DNA from 3 places in the Pectobacterium parvum genome. Region 1 is predicted to be linked to each of the others. Evidence: predicted binding sites of a transcription regulator. Region 1 holds the regulator's gene; each other region holds the start of a gene.
What was found. The regulator Fur, encoded in region 1, represses iron uptake genes when iron is present. The targets are predictions, from matches to a motif close to ATAATAATGAGAACNACTATCAA.
Positions count from the first base shown of each region.

Region 2: a site for Fur is predicted at 1,860-1,882, ahead of LOZ86_RS19035 (isochorismate synthase). Genes of this name have one in related genera too.
Region 3: a site for Fur is predicted at 2,135-2,157, ahead of ftnA (non-heme ferritin). Genes of this name have one in related genera too.

Region 1 is NZ_CP087392.1:1,473,576-1,476,862, forward strand. Features, by position in the region: gene glnS (glutamine--tRNA ligase) at 1-1,438, shown strand, start outside; gene fur (ferric iron uptake transcriptional regulator) at 1,502-1,951, opposite strand; gene fldA (flavodoxin FldA) at 2,281-2,808, opposite strand.
Region 2 is NZ_CP087392.1:4,237,704-4,240,990, reverse strand. Features, by position in the region: gene LOZ86_RS19045 (TonB-dependent receptor domain-containing protein) at 1-309, opposite strand, end outside; gene LOZ86_RS19040 (MFS transporter) at 527-1,774, opposite strand; gene LOZ86_RS19035 (isochorismate synthase) at 2,118-3,287, shown strand, end outside.
Region 3 is NZ_CP087392.1:2,466,373-2,469,659, forward strand. Features, by position in the region: partial or broken gene LOZ86_RS11205 (transposase) at 137-507, opposite strand; gene LOZ86_RS11210 (YebY family protein) at 809-1,165, opposite strand; gene ftnA (non-heme ferritin) at 1,450-1,956, opposite strand; gene LOZ86_RS11220 (DNA polymerase III subunit theta) at 2,365-2,559, shown strand; gene LOZ86_RS11225 (YciY family protein) at 3,020-3,196, opposite strand.

The DNA.
Region 1 (3,287 bases):
AGACATCGAATACGTTGAGTCGATCAAACGTGACGTCGAGTGGCTGGGGTTTTCATGGAGCGGCGACGTTCGCTATTCTTCTGATTATTTCGCTCAACTGCACGCTTATGCGGTTGAGCTGATCGGTAAAGGGCTGGCTTACGTTGATGAACTGACGCCTGAGCAGATTCGCGAATACCGCGGTACGCTGACGGCACCGGGCAAAAACAGCCCATACCGCGATCGTACCGTGCAGGAAAACCTGTCGCTGTTTGAAAAAATGCGTAACGGTGGATTTGCGGAAGGTACAGCCTGTCTGCGTGCAAAAATCGATATGGCATCGTCCTTTATCGTGATGCGCGATCCGGTGTTGTATCGCATTAAATTTGCTGATCATCACCAGACGGGCAACAAGTGGTGCATCTACCCGATGTATGACTTCACCCACTGCATTTCCGATGCGCTGGAAGGGATCACACATTCGCTGTGTACGCTGGAATTCCAGGATAACCGCCGTCTGTATGACTGGGTGCTGGATAACATCACCATTCCTTGCCATCCGCGTCAGTACGAGTTCTCCCGTCTGAATCTCGAATACGCGATTATGTCCAAGCGTAAGCTGAATCAGTTGGTGGTGGAAAACGTCGTTGAAGGATGGGACGATCCGCGTATGCCGACCATCTCTGGTCTGCGTCGTCGTGGTTATAGCTCAGCCTCTATCCGTGAATTCTGTGTGCGCATCGGCGTAACGAAGCAGGACAACAACGTGGAAATGGCCGCGCTTGAGTCTTGCATCCGTGACGATCTGAATGAGAACGCTCCACGTGCCATGGCGGTGCTGGATCCGGTCAAAGTCGTGATCGAGAATCTGTCAGCCGAGCACGAAGAGTTTGTCGCGATGCCAAACCATCCGAACAAGCCAGAAATGGGTTCACGTCAGGTCGCATTCAGTCGCGAAGTTTACATCGATCGTGCTGACTTCCGTGAAGAAGCCAACAAACAGTACAAGCGTCTGGTGCTGGGTAAAGAAGTGCGCCTGCGTAATGCTTATGTGATCAAAGCAGAGCGCATTGAGAAAGACGAGCAGGGCGTTATCACTACGATTTACTGTAGCTATGATGCGGAAACGCTGAGCAAAGATCCGGCTGACGGCCGTAAAGTGAAAGGCGTTATCCACTGGGTTTCTGCGGCACACGCGGTACCAGCTGAATTCCGCTTGTACGATCGCCTGTTCAGTGTGGCTAATCCGGGTGCGGCAGAAGACTTCCTGTCGACGATTAATCCAGATTCACTGAAAATTACGCAAGGTTTTGTGGAAGCGAGCCTGGCGCAGGTAGAAGTAGAGAAAGCGTATCAGTTTGAGCGCGAAGGTTATTTCTGTGCTGACCGTGTTTACTCCAGTGCAGAACATCTGGTGTTTAACCGTACGGTTGGACTACGCGATACCTGGGTAGGCTAAGGCCACCAGTAAGAAGACAAAAATAAAACCGCCTAGGCGGTTTTATTTTTTCATGCGGTCGATTTATCGTGTGGAATCGTGCAGGGTTTCATCCTCTCGGCAATCCCCTTCACTGCAATGCCCAAAGAGATACAGACTGTGGTTGGACAGTTTGATGCCGTGTCTTTCTGCGATCTCGCGCTGACGTGCTTCGATATATTCATCGCGGAATTCAATGACTTTGCCACAGTCGAGGCAAATTAAGTGATCGTGATGATGCTGCTGCGTCAATTCAAAGACGGATTTGCCACCTTCGAAGTTATGACGGGTTACGATACCCGCATCATCAAACTGGTTGAGTACGCGATAGACGGTAGCAAGACCAATCTCTTCGCCCATATCAATCAGTTTCTTATATAAATCTTCCGCACTGACGTGATGGCAGACAGGGTCCTGTAACACTTCCAGTATTTTCAGTCTTGGAAGAGTGACTTTCAGGCCGGCCTTCTTTAATGCGGTATTGTTGTCAGTCATGCGGGTTTAATCCTGTTGCTTACTTATCAATGGAGGCTGCCTAGCCTATGACATCGGTCGGCTCAAAAAATGCAAAAGCGTCTCAATTATAGAACCGCGCATACAAAATGAAAACAAGCGAATGTTAACAATATTGTCCCCATTCACACTATTGGTATACAACGCAATTCGTTGTTGATGAATGAGGAAATGATGATGCACATACAAAGCCGATGGGATTATTGTACAGGTTTACTGATAGAAGTTAAAAAAATGTATCAATTATTATGAAAGGTTTTACCTATCAATGCTGTTTTGGCTCTGATAGGGATTATCAGAGCCAAAATGGCTTAACCAACCAGTTCTTTCAGGTTCAGCTCATCACTGATCTGTTTCACCCACGTTGTTACGCGTTCGCTGGTCAGTTCAGGCTGACGGTCTTCATCGATAGCCAAGCCGATGAAGTGATTGTCGTCGGCGAGTCCTTTAGAGGCTTCAAAGTAATAGCCCTCTGTTGGCCAGTGACCGACAATCGTCGCGCCGCGCGGCTCAATAATGTCACGGATGGTGCCCATGGCATCACAGAAGTATTCTGCATAGTCTTCCTGGTCGCCGCAGCCAAACAGGGCAACCAATTTTCCTGTGAAATCCACTTCTTCCAGCGACGGGAAGAAGTCATCCCAATCGCACTGCGCTTCACCGTAATACCAGGTTGGAATACCGAGCAGCAGAATATCGAAACCTTCGAGGTCTTCTTTGCTGCTTTTGGCGATGTCATGAACATCAGCGACGTTGGTGCCTAACTGCTGTTGAATCGTTTTGGCGATGTTTTCTGTGTTGCCAGTATCACTGCCAAAGAATATTCCGATGAGTGCCATGAATTGAATAACCTCTTGATTCCTAATGGTATGGTGTAATATTTCACCCACTTATCTGTTAATAATAACAGACACTCACATCGGGAGAAACTCGTATCGGTAAGGATGCGTAAATCAAGAGTGTGTGAAATGCGAGGTAAGTAAGAAAACGAAACGTATCTCTGCTTGATGCTAAATTCCCCATAATGAATAGGGATTATGTTATTGTCTGAGACTCAGTACACATTCCCTTAATAGCGTTATGGTTATTTATTTGTAACGGCGTTTCATTTTTTATGAATGTATTTTTTATTTTATGGTTTGTTTCTATTGTAATTAAAAGCAGGCTTTTGTTTGTGAAGAATAAAAATAACGTAACGGTACATTGTTATTCGTGGGAATTAAAATACGCACAAAAGATAATGTTTTTATAAAATTTAAAATCTGTAACATTTTGCGGGAATATTCTTAGCAAATGGAAATAAGAACTATAACCATTT
Region 2 (3,287 bases), 1.9 Mb from region 1:
TTTTATTTCATTACGGCCATAGCTGGTAGAGGGATTGATGTTAATGCCCGGCAGCTTTTTTACCGCGTCGGTAACGTTATTCACCGACATCTTTTCCAGCTCGGCGCGGGTGATGACAGAAACGCTAGCGGGGGCGCTTAGTGTGGTGTGTTTCGTCTGTGTTGCTGTCACGACGATTTTTTCATCTGCCGCGTTTTCTGCCTGTACAAGTGCAGGCAGTGCCAGTAATCCGGTCATCAGCAGGGCGTGATACACCTTGCTGTGTGGAAAATGATGATATGAAAAACGACTTTCCGGTTTTAGCTGCATGTCAAAGACCCCATCAAAGAGTGGAAAAATATCCCCGTAAATAGCGCGTTGTATTGCGTATATCGCCGACCCATTCGCTGCCGATCGGTTTATTGCCCTGTATACCCGTCATACTTCAAGTTGCATGTGCGTTGGCTGCGTTCACTCACCCGAATCACTTACCTGAGTAAGCTCATCGGGATTCCTTCTCTTGCCGCCTGCCTGAAACTCGAATTATTTAGGGTGTAATCTGTGCAGGCTGGCGTGCGGCCATCTTTCGGCTGCGTTCAGCCAACTGCGGAATCAGGCGCAGGGTCAGCAGCATGGCGGCCAGTGCGAATACGGCGCTGGCGATAGCGAGCTGTGAGAAGCCGTCAATTTTTCCCTCGGCAGAGGTGCTCAGATAAGCGGCAGACGCGACGCTGGCAAGCCCTGACGCTACGTTGGCCGCAGTTCCCTGATAGGACATAAACGCGGCGCGCTGATGCGGTAGCGGAATACCCGCAGTAATCGCCAGCGTGCTGCTGGAGCGGGCTGCGCTAAGCGCCATGAACAGGGTGAACACCAGATACAGGGAAAGTGAAAAAGGCAAAACGAAACCGCAGAGAATCACAACGGCCAGCAGCAGCGTCGTGACGACAATCGTCCGGCTGGCATATCCCCGATCTAACAGATTGCCGCACAGCTGCATGGTCACCATGCTTGCCAGTCCACCGCAGAGATAGAGCAGGGAAATATCATCTCGTGGGAAAGCCAGATTGAACTGAAAGTAGTTCGAAAAATGCGGGATCAGCAGGAAATGACCGAACATTTGCAGCGACATGATCGTCAGCCCCAACAGGAAAAGCGGGGATGCTAGCAGTTCATGTAATACCGAAGCGGGTGCTGTCGTGGGCGAAGAACCTTGCTGAGCCCGGTGCGTCGGCGGCATTGACGGAAAGCGCCACAGCACCAACAACACCAGCAGCAGGCCGCCAAGGCCGAAAGTATAAAACGGTGCCTGCCAGTTAATACGGTGCGCCAACTCCAGCGACAGCGGCATGATGACAATCGCCGCGAGCGAAAAGCTCATGCCGACATAGGCCAACTGCTTTCCGCGCTCGTTGGCCGGCACAATATCGACAACCGCCGCCATCAAGACACCGGATGCCGGCCCGGCCACGCAGCCCGCCAGAATAAACAGCAGTAGAAGATGGGTTTGACTGGTGGCAAACATGCAGGCAGCCGTCAGGCCAAAGCGTAGCGTTAGCAGGACGATCAGGGCATGTTTACGGTTAAATCTGTCCAGATAGGGAGCGGCGAGGAAACCGACAATGGCAGAGGCAAACGTTGCGCCGCCGCTAATGTAGCCGATGTTCTTGGCATCCATCGACAGCGCGCTGATGAAATCGGGGCCTAACGGCATCACCATCATCAGGCTACCGAGGGAAAGCATGTTAATTAGCAACGCCAGGTGCACAACAGATCGGGTGTGCGGGCGGTACATGCTTTCATCCATGACAGGCTCACATTTAGACACAGTTAGTAAAATATTTGCGCAGTCTAGCGTAGCTTAATTTCCATGACAACAAATGATAAGTATTTTCATTATCATTTGTGATGTGGGTTTTATAATCAATACATTCCTGTTGCTAACTATTATCCGTTCTGAAACATACACAAAAAAATTGATTAACATCAATTTAACCCCTAATTACTGGGCGTGAATTACCATTCTGTGGAAGGATTGACCGAACACGTTACTTCAGTGTAATTTAACTGCGCTTAATATAAATGATAATGATTTTAATAATCATTGGTATTTAATTTGCGAGCGCAGGAGCTGTCTTGTGGATACACTGATTACAGAAACTGAAGCATCTAGCGGGCTAACCTATTCGGAACAAACCGCTTTTTTATATGCATCGGAACACCGAAGCCTTTCTACTTCTGGCTTATTTGAACGTATTTCTTCCCCTGTTTGTGTTCCAGGCTCGCACGATGACAGGCTTAGCCCTGCAATCGCGCAGGCATTCCAGCGAGCGCGCCAGGCAGGGCAGTCGCTGCCTATTGTTGTGGGGGCGATTCCCTTTGATACCACGCAACCGTCTTGTCTCTATATCCCTGATAGTTATACCGTTACGACGAAGTCTGAACTCGTTAGCCGTGCCCGTAAGCACACGGCTGCGGGCCCAACCGCGTTAACGTTAAACAGCGTCCCGGACGAATGTCAGTTCAAGTCCATCGTGGCAGAGGCCGTTGAGCGTTTCCGCCGTGGTGAACTGAGCAAAGCGGTGCTGTCACGCATTCTAGACATTGAGCTAGCGAGCCCCGTTAAGGCGCAAACGATCCTCAATAACCTGATGGTGCAGAACGCGGGTGGCTATCACTTCTCACTGCCGCTGCCGGATGGTTCGGTCTTGCTAGGTGCTAGCCCGGAACTGCTGCTGCGTAAGCAGGGGAACGTCATTGTCTCTAATCCGCTAGCGGGATCGGCGCGACGAATGAACGATGAACATCTGGATTACCTGAACAGTCAGCGCCTGCTGAAATCGGGTAAAGACAAGCATGAGCATAGGCTGGTGGTGGACGACATCCGCCAACGCCTGATGCCGCTGTGCGCGTCGTTAACGATTCCATCGGTCCCTTCGCTGATGCACACCGCCTCCATGTGGCACCTGTCTACCGCTATCCGCGGTGAACTGGCGAACCCAGAAATGACGGCGCTTCAGGTCGCCTGCCAGCTCCATCCGACCCCCGCACTGTGTGGCTTCCCCACGCAGGAAGCGCGCCAGTTGATCGCTGAACTGGAACCGCACGATCGTGGCGTATTCAGCGGCATCGTCGGCTGGTGTGATGCCAACGGCGATGGTGAATGGGCGATAGCGATTCGCTGCGGCACCATCAAACACAACAAAGTCCGCCTGTTTGCCGGCGCGGGCATTGTTGAGGCGTCTGTCCCCGAGGATGAATGGGCTGAAACCGCCGCCAAATTAAACACGATGCTGAATGCGTTTGGG
Region 3 (3,287 bases), 990 kb from region 1:
CAGCGGCCTTTTCAACATAACGTGTAGCACATTATGCGCACCAATTGATGTAGAGGCTCAATGCTAATGTCTATTTGTGGTTCATTAGGAATGTCCAGGCTATAGTTTTCAAACCTGTATGCCTAAATAGCTGCGCCTAATACCGCTCCACTTTTGCCAACCCATGTTTACCTCCCAAGAATGGACTGACAGTTTTCATAAAATGGTGAACCTTTCTCAGTAACTGCCACATCGAACGGCACTGATGGTTGCGGGTTATCGTGTCGTGAAGCGCCTGCCATAGACGCTCAACGTGGTTCACCCACGGCGAGTAGACCGGCTGATAAATTACGCTGAATTCGGGTTACCTTTCAGCCAGCGCTGTGTTTCACGGCTCTTGTGGATGATGTAGTTATCCACTATAAGCGTGACGGTTTTTGCCCGTCGATAAGTGGATTTCAGGTGCTTCAGCAGGCCGATGAACAGTACCGTACTCTTGCTGTTGCCGCCAACGTAACTGACTTTACCCTGCTCAAATGTTTTCGTGTATTTTCGTGAAAACAAAAAATAAACACTTAAAAATCAAATGCATAAAAAAAGACTGAATACGATTCCTGTATTCAGTCTAAGGAAATGGCTCTTGGGAGAGCCGTGCGCTAAAAGTTGGCATTTATACAAGCTGTACTAGCCCTGTAGAGTTAAGCTTAGCCAACTCCCCTGCGTTTTCCAGCCTTAACCTATTCGCAATCATCACAAATGGAACATGTTTCACACTTTACCTTAACCACAAAGAAATAATTATTTAACATTGATAATTAAATCAATCACTTCATGGTTTAGCATCTGGCTGACACAGCTGCTCCGCACGTTCGATAAAGGGCTGAAGGCTTTTCTTCTGTCCGGGATGCTTAGGGTCATCCAGCCGGATCGCGTCTATCGGCTGCGCACTCACCTGCCCAGATTTCATTTGCGCAATGGCAATATCATTTAGTGGATATTGCATCAGCGTCCCGGTATGTAAGGCATACAGCGCATTGCCAGGGCGGCAAATCAGTTGAACTTCTTCACGCGTGAAAGCCCAGCGATCGCCGTATTCAAACCGACTGACATTTGCCAGTTTAGCGGCAGCAAAAGCATTCACAGAAAGTGAGGCAAGCACGATAGATAGCAAAAATTTCTTCATCATGATATTCCCGACATCGCGTATTCAGGCAAGGATGTGTGTGAGTTTGGCGGTCTTATCCGAATCAGAGAAAGACAGCCTCAAACCTTATAAAACAGAATGTTGTATATCGCTACTGAGACGATCATAGCGACAGAGGGAGGTGAAGTCGAGTGCGGAATTCAGGAATAACATCGCTAGCTTGGGTCAGGTAGAAGGGGCGTTCGGCGGGGAAAAATGGCGGGATAAGGAGAATGTTATCCCGCGTCATTCAAATCATCATTGGTCGACAGAAGTGTCGCTTGTCGTTAGGCTGACGGTGCCGCCATAGACATTTTTTTCAGATCCTGATCGATGAAGAACAGGCCGCCTTCGCTGGCTTTGACTAACGCCAGTTTGTCCAGAATAGAACGGAACAGTTTCTCTTCTTCGTGCTGCTCAGCAACGTACCATTGCAGGAAGTTAAATGTGGAGTAATCCTGCAGCGCCATCGCCTCATGTGCCAGCTCATTAATTTTTGCTGTAATTAGCTGTTCGTGTTCATAGGTCAGCTTGAAAACATCAGCCAGTGAATCAAAATCAATCGGCGGTGCAGCAATCGCGCCTAATACAGGCAGGCTTCCGGTGTCGTCCAGATAGTCAAACAGACGCTGCATGTGCTGCATTTCTTCCTGAGAATGCGTTTTCAGGAAACTGGATGCGCCTTCAAAACCTTTGTCACCGCACCATGCGCTCATTTGCAGATACAAATTCGCGGAATAAAATTCCAGATTAAGTTGCTCATTCAGCTTCTGAATCATTTCTTTTTTTAACATACTAACTCCCTATTTTCCCGGCAGGTCAAATTATTCAGGGCATTATGCCTGAAAAAACAAAATAAAAAACACTTTATTAACATTGATGAAAGGTCAAAATAAAATACATAAAAATCAATAATTTGAATACAAATTGATTGATATTTATTATCATTTAACCCTTGGTTTAAATATATTATTGCGAATCGTTTTTATTATCAAAAATAACAACCACGAGCGATATCATTTATGGCACCACTGTATTAAAAATGATTCCCATTTCATAATGAGAATAATAAACATACACATGCTCAGGTGAACACTTGCCATTTTCCTGTCGCTACTTTACCGTGGCACACATCAATTTGTGGTAAGTAGGCAGGAGAAAACGGTATGTGATACAATCTGGCAGAATTGTCCAAAGAAGAGATGGATAAAGTTAACGTAGATTTGGCGGCCTCAGGCGTTGCCTTCAAAGAACGTTACAATATGCCGGTCATTCCAGAGGTCGTTGAGAGAGAGCAACCTGAGCACTTGCGTAACTACTTTCGCGAACGCGTGATGTTTTACCGCCAGCGTTCACTGCAATTTTCTCGTTTACCCTACGAACCCAAGTCTAAATAGCGATTCCCCTCGTTCCCATCCTAAGGCTGCTTTGCCGTGGAAAACATCGCTTTCCACGGGTTACACTCTTATACAGCAAAAACAATTTTCTGCTTACATAGCGGCCCGCACAGGAGGTTAATGGAGTGGCAACCTACCCTTTTATCACGCGAGGCAAGATATGAGTAAAGGTCTGGATAGCAAAAAGAACAGTAAGAAGAAGCCCCTGAAAACGGCAGCCGAAAAACGGGCTGATAAAAGGGCAAAGAAACCGCAGGTTGATATTACCTGAGTTGTGATGTGATCTAAGTAATGAGTCATGCCAATCGGGTAAACCCAAAAATGGGTTTACCCGATTGGCTGTAATTTAAATTGTATAATTACCTGTTTTTGATATGTTCACTCCAGTAAAAAAGACAGATGAAATATATAAGATTGAAAATTAGCGACCATACCTTGAGTCGCTAATTTCCTAACTGACTTACCAGTCATAAGTTACCGCATAAAGTAATACCCGACGCTTATGCTTTTGCTGCAGATAACGGGCAGAGCGAATATGGCGATACATACGTGATTGAGCCTCCAACCAGCGACATCTTCTACGTTGAACCTGGCGCAACATCCGCCAGCGCCCCACTTCGTTCCGACTGCGTTTCATTATGCGACTATAATTCCTCCAGTTAAACCATCTCAGACCCATAACATTAACTATAATCCAACGAGCAGTACGTTAACTATTCACTTCAATG